DNA from 2 places in the Cobetia sp. 5-11-6-3 genome. Region 2 is predicted to be linked to the other one. Evidence: predicted binding sites of a transcription regulator. Region 2 holds the regulator's gene; the other holds the start of a gene.

Region 1 (7,761 bases), on a different contig from region 2:
AGGTGGCCTGGGAGCGTCTGAGCAGCAATGACTGGATCATGTTGAGCATGGTGGAGGAGTCGGCCGTCTTCTCGCGTACCGCCGAGATCGGGCGCAATTTTCAACTGGTCGGCATGGCGCTGGTGGGCGGCCTGATTCTCTTCTATCTGAGCTTCTTCCTGCTGATGAGCTGGCGCACCCACCACATCAGTCGCCATCTGTCCGTGCCGCTGGCAGAGCTCAGGGATCGCCTGCATCGTATCGGCATGGGGGCGGAGATCGAGTCTCCTGGGCAATGCGGTATCGTCGAGCTGGATGATGCCCATAATACGGCGGAAGAGATGTACCGACGTCTGCGCCAGACCCAGCAGGAACTCCAGGCCAGTGAGCGGCGCTTGCTCGACTCCCTGGAAGCCAGTGGCGACAGTCTGTGGGAGATGGATATTCCCGGGCGCATCATCCACATTCACCCCAATCTGTGGCGGATGCTGGGAGCGACAGGGCGTGAGCCGCTGGTGATGCGCGAGCTGGACTTTGATCGGCTGATCCATCCTGATGACCTGGAAGCCGTGCATGTCCTGCGTCACCGCGTGTTCACCACCTTCGGCGATACCTTCGAATGTCAGTACCGCATGCGCGCCCCGGGAGAGGAGGATCTGCGGCACATCGAAAGCATGGGCTGCAATGCGCATTCTGATCTAACGGTTGAACCGGGCATCGAGCCGCAAGGCGGCGAGGGCCATGCGGCATCGTCGGCGAGTCGGCATGACGAGGATCAGGCGGCGGATGCCATTGATTGGGTATTGCTCATCTCGCGCGGGCGGGTAGTGACGTGGGATGCCGAAGGCCACCCCGTCAAGGCCGCTGGCATGCATATCCGTATCGACAGATCCTCATTCGCCAGCCACCTGCGCTGAGCGAGCTCAAGAGTGATCTCAGGCTAGCTGCCATCGATGTCGCGTCACTCCTCTTGAATGACGCGGCAATCCCGGCACCAGAAGGGGCCAGATGCCTTGCGCATCTGGCCCCTTCTGGTGTCTATCCATGCCTCTGCCAGCGGGCGGGCATCGGAGTGCAGCCCCCTCGTCCATGTCTCAGACGTTTTCGCCGAGATAGGCCTCGATATTGGCAAGACTCAGATCGAGTATGTTCTGACGCGCTTCACGACTGATCCAGGCATTGTGGGGCGTGACGATGAGGTTCCATCCGGCCTCAGACGCCGTGCGGCCGTCAGCCAGCGCTGTCAGCAGGGCATGGCCTTCCCGGGGCGGTTCCTCCGGCAGGCTGTCGACGGCCAGTCCACCGAGGTGCCCACGCTTCAAGGCGGCAAGTGCAGCCTCTTCATCGATGATGCCACCGCGTGCACAGTTGATGAGCAGGGCGCCGGGCTTCAGCAACGCCAGGGCCTGCTCGTCGATCAGATGGTGTGTCTCAGGCGTCAGTGGGCAGTGCAGGCTGATGACGTCCGCTTCAGGCAGGAGGTGTTTCAGGCTCGGTCGTTGAGACGTCGACTCACTGCCCGGGCGCGCGGCGAAGGTGACGCGCATGTCGAACGCCTCTGCCAACCTGCCCACGGCAGTCCCCAGCTCTCCCTTGCCGACGATCACCAGATGCTTGCCGGCCAGTTGCAGGGTGGGGCGGCCCATCAGGCAGAAGGTATTGCTGCGCTGCCATTCACCGCTCGCGACATCTCCCTGGTAGCCAGGCAGTTGTCCGGCCAGTGCCAGCATCAACATCCAGGTGTGCTGTGCGACAGAGGCGGTGCCATAGGCCGCGACGTTCATGACGCGTATGCCTTGCGCCCTTGCCGCTTCCATGTCGATATTGTTGGTGCCGGTGGCCATGACGGCGATCAGCTTCAATGTCGGCAGGGCCTCCAGATGCTGCGCCTCCAGGCGTACCTTGTTGACCAGCACGATTTCGGCACCCTCCAGACGCTCCACGACCTGCTCGGGCAACGTGGCATCATGGCAGACAAGCCCATTGACCCGGTCCTTCAGGCGGCTGAAGTCAAGGCCGTCGCCAAGTGATGCCATGTCGAGCATCACGGCCTGCGGGCCAGAACCAGCGGCAGCAGTAGGGGGAGTTGCAGATGCGAGTTGGGGATCAGACATCGGTGTCCTCATGACGTGAGACGGCCGGGCGGCAGTGAATGAGGCCTGACCCTGGCCGGGCATGACGGCGCATTGCCGGGAATCTATCGAGGTGTTGCCCCGCAAGGGGCCGAGCACGCTATAATGTGGCCCTTTCGCTTTGACTTGAAAGACGTTCAACTGGCCTTATTGTACGCGTTCCGAAGCTGTGCTTGAGATGTCACTCATATTGATGTCTCCGGCACGTCTGATGCAAGGGCGCCGCAAGGCATAACATTGTCATGGTCCGCGATTCGCATTCATGCGCTCGGGACCAGTATCGTCAGGAAAAAACCATGCCGATCTATGAATACCACTGCAAGGCCTGTGGCCATCGGATGGACAAGTTGCAGAAGATCAGCGCCGCGCCGCTGACGGAATGTCCGGAATGCAAGACGGACCAGCTGGAAAAGCTGGTATCCGCCGCCGGTTTCCGTCTGGCGGGCAGTGGCTGGTACGAAACGGATTTCAAGTCCGGCAGCAAGAAGAATCTGGCCGGAGGTGGCGATAGCTCGTCCTGATGTCTCCCATCATCAGGCCAGCTGTCATGCCTGCCATCCATGTGCAAGGTCATGCATGAGTGGCAGGCATCTCCAGCGTCAGGCCCTCTGAGACAGACGCGCACCAGTGCGTCGATCACGAATTTGAGCAACAAGGAATCAACATGCGCAGCCACTATTGCGGCAAACTGAACGAGACCCTGATCGATCAGGATGTCACTCTGTGCGGGTGGGTGCACCGCCGTCGCGACCACGGTGGCGTCATCTTCCTCGACATGCGCGACCGTGACGGTATCGCCCAGATCGTCGTCGATCCGGACACCGTCGATGCCTTCGCCACTGCCGACAAGGCGCGCAGCGAGTACGTCCTGCGCATCAAGGGCCGTATTCGCATGCGCCCGGAAGGCACCCAGAACCCGAACATGCCGACAGGCATGATCGAAGTGCTGGCCAAGGATGTCGAAGTGCTCAACACCGCACAGACGCCGCCGTTCCAGCTGGACGACCACAACAAGGTCGGTGAGGAAGTTCGCCTCAAGTATCGTTATGTCGACCTGCGTCGTCCGGACATGATCGACAAGCTGCGCCTGCGTTCACGCATCACCCACAGCGTGCGTGCCCAGCTGGAAGCCCTGGGCTTCCTCGACATCGAAACCCCGATTCTCACGCGTGCCACGCCGGAAGGGGCACGTGACTATCTGGTGCCGAGCCGCACCTATGCCGGCAGCTTCTTCGCGCTGCCGCAGTCCCCGCAGCTGTTCAAGCAGCTGTTGATGGTCGCCGGTGTCGATCGTTACTACCAGATCGCCAAGTGCTTCCGTGACGAGGATCTGCGCGCCGATCGTCAGCCGGAATTCACCCAGATCGACCTCGAGGCCAGCTTCGTCGACGAGAAGGACATCATGGGCATGACCGAGACCATGATCCGTGGTCTCTACAAGGAAGTGCTGGATGTCGAGCTGGGCGACTTCCCGACCATGCCGTATTCCGAAGCCATGCAGCGCTTCGGTTCCGACAAGCCGGACCTGCGTATCCCGCTGGAGCTGGTCGATGTCGATGACCTGATGAGCGGTGTGGACTTCAAGGTCTTCTCCGGCCCGGCCAAGGATGACAAGGGCCGTGTCGCCGCGCTGCGTGTGCCGGGCGGTGCCAGCCTGTCACGCAAGGAAATCGACGCCTACACCAAGTTCGTCGGCATCTACGGTGCCAAGGGCCTGGCGTGGATCAAGGTCAACGAGCGTGCCAAGGGCATCGAGGGTCTGCAGTCGCCGATCGTCAAGTTCATGGAAGACGTCGTGGATGACGTGCTGGACCGCTGTGGCGCCGTCGATGGCGACATCGTGTTCTTCGGCGCCGACAAGGCCAACATCGTGGCCGAGGCCATCGGTGCGCTGCGCGTCAAGCTGGGCGAAGATCTCAACCTCTACACCCACGAATGGGCACCGCTGTGGGTCGTCGACTTCCCGATGTTCGAAGCCGATGCCAACGGCCGCCTGAGCGCGCTGCACCACCCGTTCACCGCGCCGTCCTGCACCCCGGAAGAACTCAAGGCCGATCCGGAAGCGGCACTGTCTCGCGCCTATGACATGGTCATCAACGGCACTGAGCTGGGTGGCGGTTCCATCCGTATCCACGACCAGGCCATGCAGCGTACCGTGTTCGAAGTGCTGGGCATCGGCGAGGAGGAAGCGGAAGAGAAGTTCGGCTTCCTGCTCGACGCGCTCAAGTTCGGCGCGCCGCCCCATGGTGGTCTGGCCTTCGGTCTCGACCGTCTGGTCATGCTGATGACCGGCGCCAAGACCATTCGTGAAGTCATCGCCTTCCCGAAGACCCAGAGCGCTGGCTGCATGATGACCGACGCCCCGGGGGAAGTCAGCGGTGAGCAGCTCAAGGAGCTGAACATCCGTCTGCGTCAGAAGGTCAAGGTTGAAGAGGAAGGCGGTCAGGCCTGATCCAGGCGAATGACCCCGGGGTGATCAACCTCTCCTGATAGGCGCCATCAGCGCCCGGGAGAGGGGGAGTCCCGCGCAAGCGGGCAAGTGACCCCCGGCAAGGCGGTGTGAGACTGTTACCTGCAGATGATGCAGGCAATGACAGTGTCGCACCGCCTTTTTTGTGGCATTGTGGCTGGTTATATACACAGTAAGCACGAAAGACGACAGGGATGGAGAGGCAATGAGTGTGAGACGTGAGGCGGTGGCATGATCATTCTTGGCATTGATCCGGGGTCACGCCTGACCGGTTACGGCGTACTGGACGTCTCGGCGGCTCAGCCCCGCTATGTGGACAGTGGCTGCATCCGCATGTCCCAGGTCAGCCTCGACCAGCGGTTGGCGCAGATCTACGCCGGTATCAGTGAAGTGATTGCCATGCATCGCCCGGCGGAGTTCGCCATCGAGCAGGTCTTCATGTCCAAGAATGCCGACTCCGCGCTCAAGCTCGGTCAGGCACGTGGGGCAGCCATCGTGTGTGCGGCGAACCACGGCCTGCCGGTATCAGAGTATGGGCCGCGACAGATCAAGCAGGCTGTCACGGGATCGGGTGCAGCAGACAAGGCGCAGGTCCAGCATATGGTGACCCATACGCTCAAGCTCTCTGCAACGCCTCAGGCGGATGCCGCGGATGCTCTGGCCATCGCGCTGACACATTGCTTTGCACGCATGCGACTGACCCCGAGCAGCGCGCAGCTGGAGGCATTGGGTCTGGGGGCGGGTGCAGGGCGCAAGAGTACCCGCGCACGACGCAGCAGTAGCTGGCGTGACTTTGAGCCGGGCAAATGAGGTGTCTGCCGGTCACGTAGGGGGCTGGTTAGGGTCTGAAGAGTGTCTGGTCAGGGGCTGAAGAGAGTGGGGAGTAGACTCCGGCGTGTGCCGAAGACGGCCTCTACAGGCGAGAAGTGACAAGCCCGCTTGCGCCAGATACGCTATCGTTATCAATAAATTCCAATTTTTCAGTCACTTGTAGGCTTGTTTTCACGATGTCAGGCAGCATCTTGCGTTCTGCTGGCATCCGCATGCTGCCTGCATCTGGCCTCATGGCAACAAGTGACTGTCAGATTCATGCGACAAAATCGTCGTGACACTCGGACATGCCGCCTGCACGTTATCTTTGGTAGGCTTGCCCGCATCGCAACAACCCGTGCCGCCTGACACCTGATGTGATGAGCAGGCGGCACTGAAGACTCAAGGACAGCCCGAAACATGATTGGACGTCTGACCGGGCGTTTGCTCGAAAAGCAGCCGCCTCATCTGGTACTCGATGTACAGGGTGTGGGCTATGAACTTGAAGCCTCCATGAATACCTTGCTGGGTCTGCCGGCTGTCGGGGAGGACTGTCAGCTGTTCACCCATCTGGTCGTGCGTGAAGACGCCCAGTTGCTCTATGGCTTCGGCAAGGAGCCGGAGCGTCGTCTGTTCCGGGAATTAATCAAGATTTCCGGGGTCGGGCCGCGCCTGGCGCTGGCGATTCTCTCGGGAATGGAGCAGGCCGATTTCATTCGCTGCGTGCACGACGAAGACAGTCGGGCACTGACTCGCTTGCCCGGCGTCGGCAAGAAGACGGCGGACCGCCTGATCATCGAGATGCGCGACCGGCTCAAGCATTGGACGATTCCGCAGGACGATGGTCTGTCGGAAATGGCGCGCGCTTCGCAGCCACAGCCGCCGGTTACCCATCCCCTGGCCGACGCCGAAGCCGCTCTGGTCGCGCTGGGCTACAAGCCGGTCGAGGCGGCCAAGATGCTCTCGGGACTCGAGACAGGTGCCTCCACGGAAGCCCTCATCAAGGCGGCGTTGGCCCGCAAGATGGCCAGCTAGCGCACGTGTCTCGTGCCTGATAGCGTGAATGACAGAATAGGCACGATCTGATTGGATTTATTGACTAGGGAATGGCCGGCGACTGGGGTAGAAAGTGCGCGCTTGATTGCATTGGCGCAAGATCATTTCACTGCCTCGGTCAGACCACCTCTCGCCACATGATTCATGTCTGCAGCATGAGTCATCAGGAGTTGAGCAAGCATCATGATGGAGTCGGATCGACTGATCTCCGCGGCCACGCATGATCCGGAAGAACGGATCGATCGCGCCAATCGGCCGCGAACGCTGAATGAGTATATCGGTCAGCCGATCGTGCGCGAGCAGATGGAAATCTTCATCAGTGCCGCTCGCGGTCGTGGCGATAGCCTGGATCACACCCTGGTATTCGGGCCCCCGGGACTTGGCAAGACCACTCTGGCACACATCATTGCCAGTGAGATGAGCGTGGACATCAAGTCGACGTCCGGACCGGTTCTGGAGCGGGCAGGTGACCTGGCCGCCATGCTGACGAATCTTCAGGAAGGCGATGTACTGTTCATCGACGAGATCCATCGCCTGTCACCGGCGGTCGAGGAAGTGCTGTATCCGGCGATGGAGGATTATCAGCTGGATATCATGATCGGTGAGGGCCCGGCTGCCCGCTCGATCAAGCTGGAACTGCCACGATTCACTCTGGTGGGGGCGACGACCCGGGCTGGTCTGTTGACCGCGCCCCTGCGAGATCGCTTCGGAATCGTTCAGCGCCTCGAGTTCTACGATATCGAGTCGCTGACCGGTATCGTCTCGCGCAGTGCGAAGCTGTCAGGCATGGAAGTGGAGATGGATGGCGCGCGCGAGATCGCACGACGCTCGCGAGGGACGCCGCGTATCGCCAATCGGCTGCTGCGGCGGGTGCGTGACTTTACCGAGGTGCGCGGCGATGGCCGTCTGACGCTGGATGTCGCGGACAAGGCGCTCAACATGCTCAATGTGGATAGCCACGGGCTGGATCATATGGATCGCCGGTTGCTGCTGTCGATGATCGAGAAGTTCGATGGCGGGCCCGTCGGTGTGGATTCGCTGGCGGCCGCCATCGGCGAGGAGCGCGATACCATCGAGGATGTGCTGGAGCCCTATCTGATTCAGCAGGGCTTCATGATGCGAACGGCGCGTGGGCGCGTGGTGACCAGTTCCGCCTATCAGCATTTCGGCATCACGCCGCGTGAGACCCAGGCGCGTCTGACGCCGGGTGGGCAGGAGGACGCATGATGTCGTCTCTTCAGACATCCAGACCCGGCGAGGAAACGTTGACTGGGCAGACGGGCGATTTTCATCATGCGGTGCGGGTCTATATCG
Region 2 (7,761 bases):
CATCTACGTTGACCCGCAGGCCTGCCACTGCCTGTGTCAGTAATGCCACACTGATGTGACGAATCGTGAAAAGGCCACTTATATATAGTCATGGTTTGCCTGTCGTCATGGCGACACATGCACCTGGCGGGTCTGGCAGGTCCGGGTGCCGGTCGATGACCGCGTCATGCCTCGGGCGTCGATTCTCGAGATTCGGGGTGGTGTGTGATGTCCGCTGCCACCACCCACATGTCGTGGTGCTGGCAACATTGCTGGTCAGCGCTGAAATGCTGGGGTAGGGTAGGCGCATTTTTAGGCTGGGATAAAACCCAGCGCTACGAGTCATTCGCCGGTGCAGTCAGCGCCGGCCAGGAGATGCGAGCAACCATGGGCAAGTCACTGGTGATCGTCGAGTCGCCTGCCAAGGCCAAGACCATCAACAAGTATCTCGGCAACGACTTCGTGGTGAAGTCGAGTGTCGGGCATATCCGCGATCTGCCGACCAGCGGTAGCGGCAAGCAGGCCACCGATCCCAAGGAGCGTGCCCGTCAGGCAGCCGAGACGCGCAAGATGTCGCCGGAAGCCAAGGCGGCTCACAAGGAAAAGAAGGCCAAGACGCAGCTCATCCGTCGCATGGGGGTAGACCCGGAGAACGGCTGGGAGGCGCATTACGAGATCCTGCCCGGCAAGGAAAAGGTCGTCTCCGAGCTGACGCGCCTGGCCGAGAAGGCCGACACCATCTATCTCGCGACGGATCTGGACCGCGAAGGGGAGGCGATTGCCTGGCACCTGCGCGAGACCATCGGTGGTGACGATACCCGCTACAAGCGCGTGGTGTTCAACGAGATCACCAAGAAGGCGATCACGGCGGCCTTCGATGAGCCGGGCGATCTGAAGATGGACCGCGTGCATGCTCAGCAGGCGCGTCGCTATCTGGATCGTGTCGTCGGTTTCATGGTCTCGCCGCTGCTGTGGGCCAAGGTGGCTCGTGGGCTGTCGGCCGGGCGAGTGCAGTCGGTTGCCGTGCGCTTGATCGTCGAGCGCGAGCGTGAGATCCGTGCCTTCATTCCGGAAGAATTCTGGGATGTGCACGCAGAGCTTGCCGCGACCAGCGGCGAGGCGATCCGTTTCGAGCTGGCGCGTCAGGATGGCAAGGCCTTCCGTCCGACCAGCGAGAAGGAAACGCTGGATCGCATCGCGGCGCTGCGTACCGCTCGGCTCGCGATTTCCAATCGCGAAGACAAGCCGACCCGCTCCAAGCCGAATGCCCCCTTCATCACCTCGACCCTGCAGCAGGCGGCCAGCAGTCGTCTCGGTTTCTCGGTCAAGAAGACCATGATGATGGCGCAGCGCCTCTATGAGGCCGGTTACATCACTTACATGCGTACCGACTCGACCAATCTGTCGGCGGACGCGGTGGCCACCGCGCGGGACTTCATCGCTGAGGAATTCGGCGACAACTATCTGCCGCAGGCCGCCAACGTCTACTCCAGCAAGGAAGGCGCCCAGGAAGCTCACGAAGCGATCCGTCCCTCCGAGGTGGCGCGTCGCGCGACGGACCTCACCGGCATGGAGCGTGACGCGGAGCGTCTGTATGAGCTGATCTGGCGTCAGTTCGTCGCCTGCCAGATGGTGCCGGCGGAGTATCTGTCCTCGACCCTGACCATCGAGGTCGATGGCTACGAGCTGCGCGCCAAGGGCCGGGTGCTCAAGTTTGACGGTTATACCCGCGTGATGAAGCCGGCGGGCAAGAAGGAAGAGGACCAGTCACTGCCGGACCTGGCCATCGGCGAGGTGCTGGAGCTGGTCGAGCTGGACCCGCAGCAGCACTTCACCAAGCCGACGGCGCGTTACACCGAAGCCAGTCTGGTCAAGGAGCTGGAGAAGCGCGGCATCGGCCGTCCTTCGACCTATGCGGCGATCATCTCGACCATTCAGGATCGTGGTTACGTGGCGCTGGAAAATCGGCGTTTCTACGCCGAGAAGCTGGGTGACATCGTCACTGATCGTCTCAGTGAATCCTTCAAGGACCTGATGGACTTCGGCTTCACTGCGCGCATGGAAGACTACCTCGATGAGGTGGCCAATGGTCAGCGCAACTGGCGCGAGCTGCTGGATGCCTTCTACGCCGAGTTCAAGGCCGAGCTGGATCACGCCCAGTCAGAAGAGGGCATGCGCCCGAATCAGCCGGTGCCGACCGATATCGCCTGCCCGACCTGTGGTCGCGAGATGCAGATCCGTACCGCCTCCACCGGCGTCTTCCTGGGGTGCTCCGGTTACAACCTTCCGCCCAAGGAGCGCTGCAAGACCACCATCGACCTGTTGCCGGGGGATGAGGCGGTCGCCGCTGACGCAGATGAGAATGCCGAGACCGATGCACTGCGTGCCAAGCGCCGTTGCCCGATCTGCGCCACGGCCATGGACAGCTATCTGATCGACGAGCAGCGCAAGCTGCACGTCTGCGGCAACAGCCCGGACTGCGTGGGACATGAAGTCGAGCAGGGTCAGTTCCGCATCAAGGGCTACGATGGACCGGTGATCGAGTGCGACAAGTGCGGTGCCGACATGCAGCTCAAGACCGGGCGTTTCGGCAAGTACTTCGGCTGCACCAACGAGGATTGCAAGAACACCCGCAAGCTGCTCAAGTCCGGGGAGGTCGCGCCGCCGAAGATGGACCCGATCCCCATGCCGGAACTTGCCTGCGTGAAGGTCGAGGATCACTACGTGCTGCGTGATGGCGCCAGTGGCCTGTTCCTTGCCGCCAGTCAGTTCCCCAAGAATCGCGAGACGCGTCCGCCGCTGGTCAGCGAGCTCAAGGCGCATGCCGACGAGCTGCCGGAGAAGTATCACTTCATCCTCAAGGCGCCGGAGAAAGACCCCGATGGCCGCCCGACGCAGATTCGTTTCTCGCGCAAGGCCAAGGAGCAGTTCGTGATGACGGACGAGGATGGCAAGGCGACGGGGTGGAAGGCGACCTTCGACAACGGCCGTTGGGTCGTCGAGGACAAGCGCAAGGGAGCCAAGAGCTGATGAGCCAGCGTGGCCGCACCAATCAACTGCTGTATCAGGCCGAGTTGCTGCTGGAGCAGGCGGCCGTCGCGACGCGTGATGAGCATGCCGTCGCACGGCGCATGGCCGGTGAGGAAGGGGCGCTGGCGTTGATGGAGCTGGCATTGGCCTCGTTGATCGAGGAGTGCGCCGCGTCGGCACGCTGGCCTGAGGGCAGCTGGCGCGAGCGGCTGGCCACACCGCCGACTCCCGTGGCGGAAATCGAGCAGTTGCGAAGCCTGCAGGCGCAGCCGGACAGTTGGTTGAGCCAGCTGGTGGCCGATATCACGCGTCTGCATGAAGAGGGCGGTGCTGCCCGGCGTGAGGAAGGCCAGGCGCGTGGCGATGGTCTCATCATCGCCGCGGCGGCCAATGCGCCTCTGGCAGAGCGTCTCGCCACGGCAGTCAGCGCCATGAAGGCGTTGCTGTCACACCTTCGCGAGTCGAATGTGGAGTGGTAGCGTCGCGCCTTGCCTGACCCGAAAGCGCTGGCATGTCACGCACCTGTCATTCAGGTGACGCCCTGGCATGACGGGTGCTAGACTGGTGGCATTGTGGCAAGCCCTGCATTCTCCGGTACGACCATGGCTCTGGCTGTGGTCGTACTTTTTTCTGCATTGTCGCCAGTGACTGCAAGTCGCAGGGCCTGCCCGCCGTCAAGCTGACGATCACAACGACGCCGGTATCCTCAGGATGCCGTGCAGGAGGAATGACGTGTCCGATCCCGCCGTACTTGAAATCGTGCAAATGGAAGATGGGGAAGTGATCCTGCGTGCCGCCGAGAGTGAAGGTGAGCCACTTCTCAGTATCCGCATCTCCGATGAAGCTGCCGATCTGCTGCGTGACAATCGCTTCGAGGTCGCGCGTGAGATGATCGACCACGCCATCACCCGCACCCGCCTGTGGGATGGCGAGGATGATGAAGACGAGCAGTCGGAAGGCATGGTGCACTGAGCACTTCCCGCATGTCTGCCAGCCACGAAAAAACCCGCCAATCGGCGGGTTTTTTCGTGGATGCCCAGATGACGACAATCGTCATCTGCGCGTCAGCGCTGTGAGGACAGACTGCCTGCGAGCCTTGAGATCAGTGCAGGCCGCCATCGCGGATCACGCCCACGCCGAGGCCCTCGATTTCCAGGCTGTCCGTGCGCAGATCCACCTTGATGGGCGCGAAGTCCTCGTTCTCGGCTTCCAGCCATACGTAATGGCCATCGCGACGGAAGCGCTTCACCGTCACTTCATCCCCCAGACGCGCCACCACGATCTGTCCGTCACGCACGCTGCTCGTGCGGTGCACGGCCAGCAGGTCACCTTCCAGAATGCCGACATCCTTCATCGAGACCCCGCGCACGCGCAGCAGATAGTCGGCGGCAGGCGAGAAGTAGTCACTGGGCAGCGGGCAATGGCGATCGATATGCTGGCTGGCCAGGATAGGGCTGCCAGCGGCCACTTCCCCGATGACCGGCAGGCCCTGCTCGCTATCCTCTTCCGCCTCGGCCAGAGACGGCACGCGGATGCCCCGCGAGGTGCCCGGCACCATCTCGATGGCTCCCTTGCGCTTCAGGGCACGCAGATGCTCTTCCGCGGCATTCGGTGAGCGAAAGCCCAGTGCCTGGGCGATTTCGGCACGCGTTGGCGGATAGCCTGAGGACTTGATGGTCTTGATGATGAAGTCGAAGACATCCTGCTGGCGCGGAGTAAGCGGCTGAGTCATGGGCATTGCCTTTGGCCTGGGCGGCATCTGAGCTGACGGCACGGGGTGTGCATCCATACAACTGTCATTGTATCCAGTCATGGCGGTCATGCAAGGCATCGTGGGTGCTTTGGCAGCAACGTTGCCGGCATCTTCGTCGACATCGACATGCTGACGCGAGACAGCGGGTGTCCGGGACGCCCCATGACCATCCCGTCCCTGAATGTCCCGTGTGAATGCGCGTCCTGCCGGTCTTGGCTGTCGAGTGTTTGAAACAACCAGCAATTGCCAGTCATGGCATGGACAGCTAGAATTATCTTGTTTCAAACGAATGTTCGTCGGGCGCATCCGGCTACCGGTACACAGGCCCTGTGTGTCCTGTGCTTCTGTCCTGTGCTCGGGACACGGCTCGTGGCAGCCTCCGCCTCGGAGTCGCTGCCTGACACGCGGTGCGTGAAGACCGACATGTCGTTTGATTGACCTGCGTGAGAAGAGTCGCCCCCCGGGCCACGGCCTTGCCGTTGTCCGGGGGGACAAGGACTCCCGTGCCCCCTCGTGACTGATCACCTGACAAGGCATCCGCCCATGGCCCAGACCGATACCGTTACCCGTATCCTCGATACCGCCGAGGTCCTGTTTGCCGAGCGAGGCTTCGCCGAAACCTCGCTGCGCAATATCACCAGCAAGGCCAAGGTCAACCTGGCGGCGGTCAATTATCACTTCGGCTCAAAGAAGTCATTGATCCAGGCAGTGTTCGCCCGCTATCTCGACCCCTTCAGCGAGCGTTTCCATGCGGCACTCGACAGTGTCGAGCAGCAGCATGCCGGTCGTCAGGTGCCGCTGGAAACGCTGCTGGAAGTGATGGCGCGCACGGTGCTGGAGGTGCCGGCCGAGCGCAACAGCCTGCGTACCTTCATGCGCCTGCTCGGGCTTGCCTATACCCAGGGGCAGGGCCACATGCGTCGCTACATCCGCGAGCATTACGGCACGGTCTTCAGCCGCTTCGCCGAGCTCCTGAAGCTTGCGACGCCGGACCTGCCAGACAACGAGCGCTTCTGGCGTCTGCACTTCATGCTCGGCAGCGTGATCTTCACCTTCTCGGGACTGGACGCACTGCGCGATATCGAAGAGGCCGAATACGGCCATCACACCAGTGTGCGCGAGCTGATCCAGCACATGCGTCCGGTGGTGGTCGCGGCGATGGCGGCTCCGCTGCCGGCCTCGCTCGGAGATGGTGAAGCGGTCACCCAGGCGGCCAGCTGATGGCTTGCTGGGTGGCGGTGGATCTCACCCGCCAGCGTCTTGAGATACGCAATGACGCGCCCAGTGGCAGTCGTGATGCGCCGCCCCCCGCGGCTGACCCTGACACGCTGGTGCATGCCTGTGCGATCTCCAGCGGCCTCAACGGTATCGGCGAGCTCGATGGCAGCGGTTGCACGCCGACCGGCTGGCATGTGGTTCGCGCCGCGATCGGGGAGGGCAATCCGCGTGGTGCCGTCTATCGTGGGCGGCGCTTCACGGGAGAGGTGTTCACGCCTCGACTGGCCGCCGAGCACCCCGAACGCGACTGGATCCTGACGCGTATCCTGTGGCTCAGCGGTCGTGAGCCCGGCATCAACCGTGGCCGCAACGCGGCGGGACAGCGCGTCGACAGCCTGCGGCGCTACATCTACTTCCATGGCACGCCGACCAGCGAGCCGATGGGCACCCCGGCCTCCCATGGGTGCATTCGTCTGCGCGATGAGGATCTGCTGTGCCTTTACCGGCATGCGCCCGCCGGAACGCCAGTGTTGTTGCATGCCTGACGCTGCGTTGCCTGGCGGCTGGTTCTCGCGACTGTTCGAGTCGCGCTCAGTCGGCTAGAATTGCGCCTTTCCTCGCGCCGGCCGCCTGTCCTGAGGCTTGTCTTCCAGGCTGCCGAGCCCCGTAACGACATGAAACCCTGCCGTGCGTGCCATGCCTTGCAGCGCATGACACGGCCAGCAGGCCATGGACAGGAAGGATGTCATGACACAGCCATTGGGCTCCGTAATGCTCGACGTCGAGGGGCATACCCTCACGTCTGACGAACGTGAACTACTGGCACGCCCCGCCGTCGGCGGCGTCATCCTGTTTGCGCGCAACTGTGCTTCTCCCGAGCAGGTGCTGGCGCTGTGCGGTGAGATCCGCCGCGTCAATCCACATCTGTTGATCGCCATCGATCAGGAAGGCGGACGGGTGCAACGGCTGCGCGAAGGCGTGACCCGCCTGCCGCCGATGCGCGCCCTGGCACATTGCTGCCTGGGACGTGACTGTGACGGCTGCGGTGATGATGCCCAGTCGTCAGGGCTCGGGTTTGCCCGTGACGCCGGCTGGTTGCTGGGCATGGAGATGGCCGCCATTGGCTGCGACATCACCTTCGCGCCGGTATTGGATATCGATGTCGCGGGTTCCACCATCATCGGCGACCGCAGTTTCGGGACGACTCCCGAGGACGTGATTGCCGTCAGTACCGCCTTCATCGAGGGCCTGCGCGAAGCTGGCATGGCAGCGGTCGGCAAGCATTATCCCGGTCATGGTGGCATCGCGGCGGATACCCACCGCGAGCGCGTGATCGACCCCCGCCCCTTCCGCGAGCTGCGCGAGCATGATCTCAAGCCCTTCGCGGCGCTGGCGGATCGCCTGGGTGGCGTGATGCCGGCTCATGTCATCTATCCCGACTTCGATGCGCGCCCCGCCGGCTTCTCGCCAAGCTGGCTGGGGCTGCTGCGTGAGGAGTTCGGTTTCAAGGGCGCCATCTTCTCCGATGACCTGGGCATGGCGGCTGCCGTGGCCGAGGGCGAGCCGGAAGTGCGCGCTCGTCTGGCACTGGATGCCGGCTGCGACATGGCGCTGGTGTGCAATGATCCCGCCGCCGCACGTGCCGTGCTCGACAGCCTTGATGGGGATGAGCAGCGCAATGCCGGCAAGCGTCAGGCGCGTCTGCGCTACGGGCGCGCCCGCCCCACGCTCGAGGGCCTTGCGGGGCTGTCTCGCTGGCGGCGTACCCATGCACGTCTCGA

What was found. Region 2 encodes LexA, which represses DNA repair genes until DNA is damaged. Its sites were predicted from a motif close to TACTGTNTANNTANACAGTA; they were not measured.
Region 1: a site for LexA is predicted at 4,737-4,756, ahead of ruvC (crossover junction endodeoxyribonuclease RuvC). Genes of this name have one in related genera too.

What each region holds. Positions count from the first base shown of each region.
Region 1 is NZ_BLWJ01000004.1:66,637-74,397, forward strand. It holds gene HXS66_RS08365 (hypothetical protein) at 1-896, shown strand, start outside; gene HXS66_RS08370 (D-2-hydroxyacid dehydrogenase) at 1,074-2,093, opposite strand; gene HXS66_RS08375 (FmdB family zinc ribbon protein) at 2,408-2,632, shown strand; gene aspS (aspartate--tRNA ligase) at 2,776-4,563, shown strand; gene ruvC (crossover junction endodeoxyribonuclease RuvC) at 4,813-5,391, shown strand; gene ruvA (Holliday junction branch migration protein RuvA) at 5,812-6,426, shown strand; gene ruvB (Holliday junction branch migration DNA helicase RuvB) at 6,631-7,674, shown strand; gene ybgC (tol-pal system-associated acyl-CoA thioesterase) at 7,671-7,761, shown strand, end outside.
Region 2 is NZ_BLWJ01000001.1:618,515-626,275, reverse strand. It holds gene topA (type I DNA topoisomerase) at 367-3,009, shown strand; gene HXS66_RS02555 (DUF6586 family protein) at 3,009-3,488, shown strand; gene HXS66_RS02550 (hypothetical protein) at 3,742-3,981, shown strand; gene lexA (transcriptional repressor LexA) at 4,112-4,741, opposite strand; gene HXS66_RS02540 (TetR/AcrR family transcriptional regulator) at 5,306-5,983, shown strand; gene HXS66_RS02535 (L,D-transpeptidase) at 5,983-6,525, shown strand; gene nagZ (beta-N-acetylhexosaminidase) at 6,728-7,761, shown strand, end outside.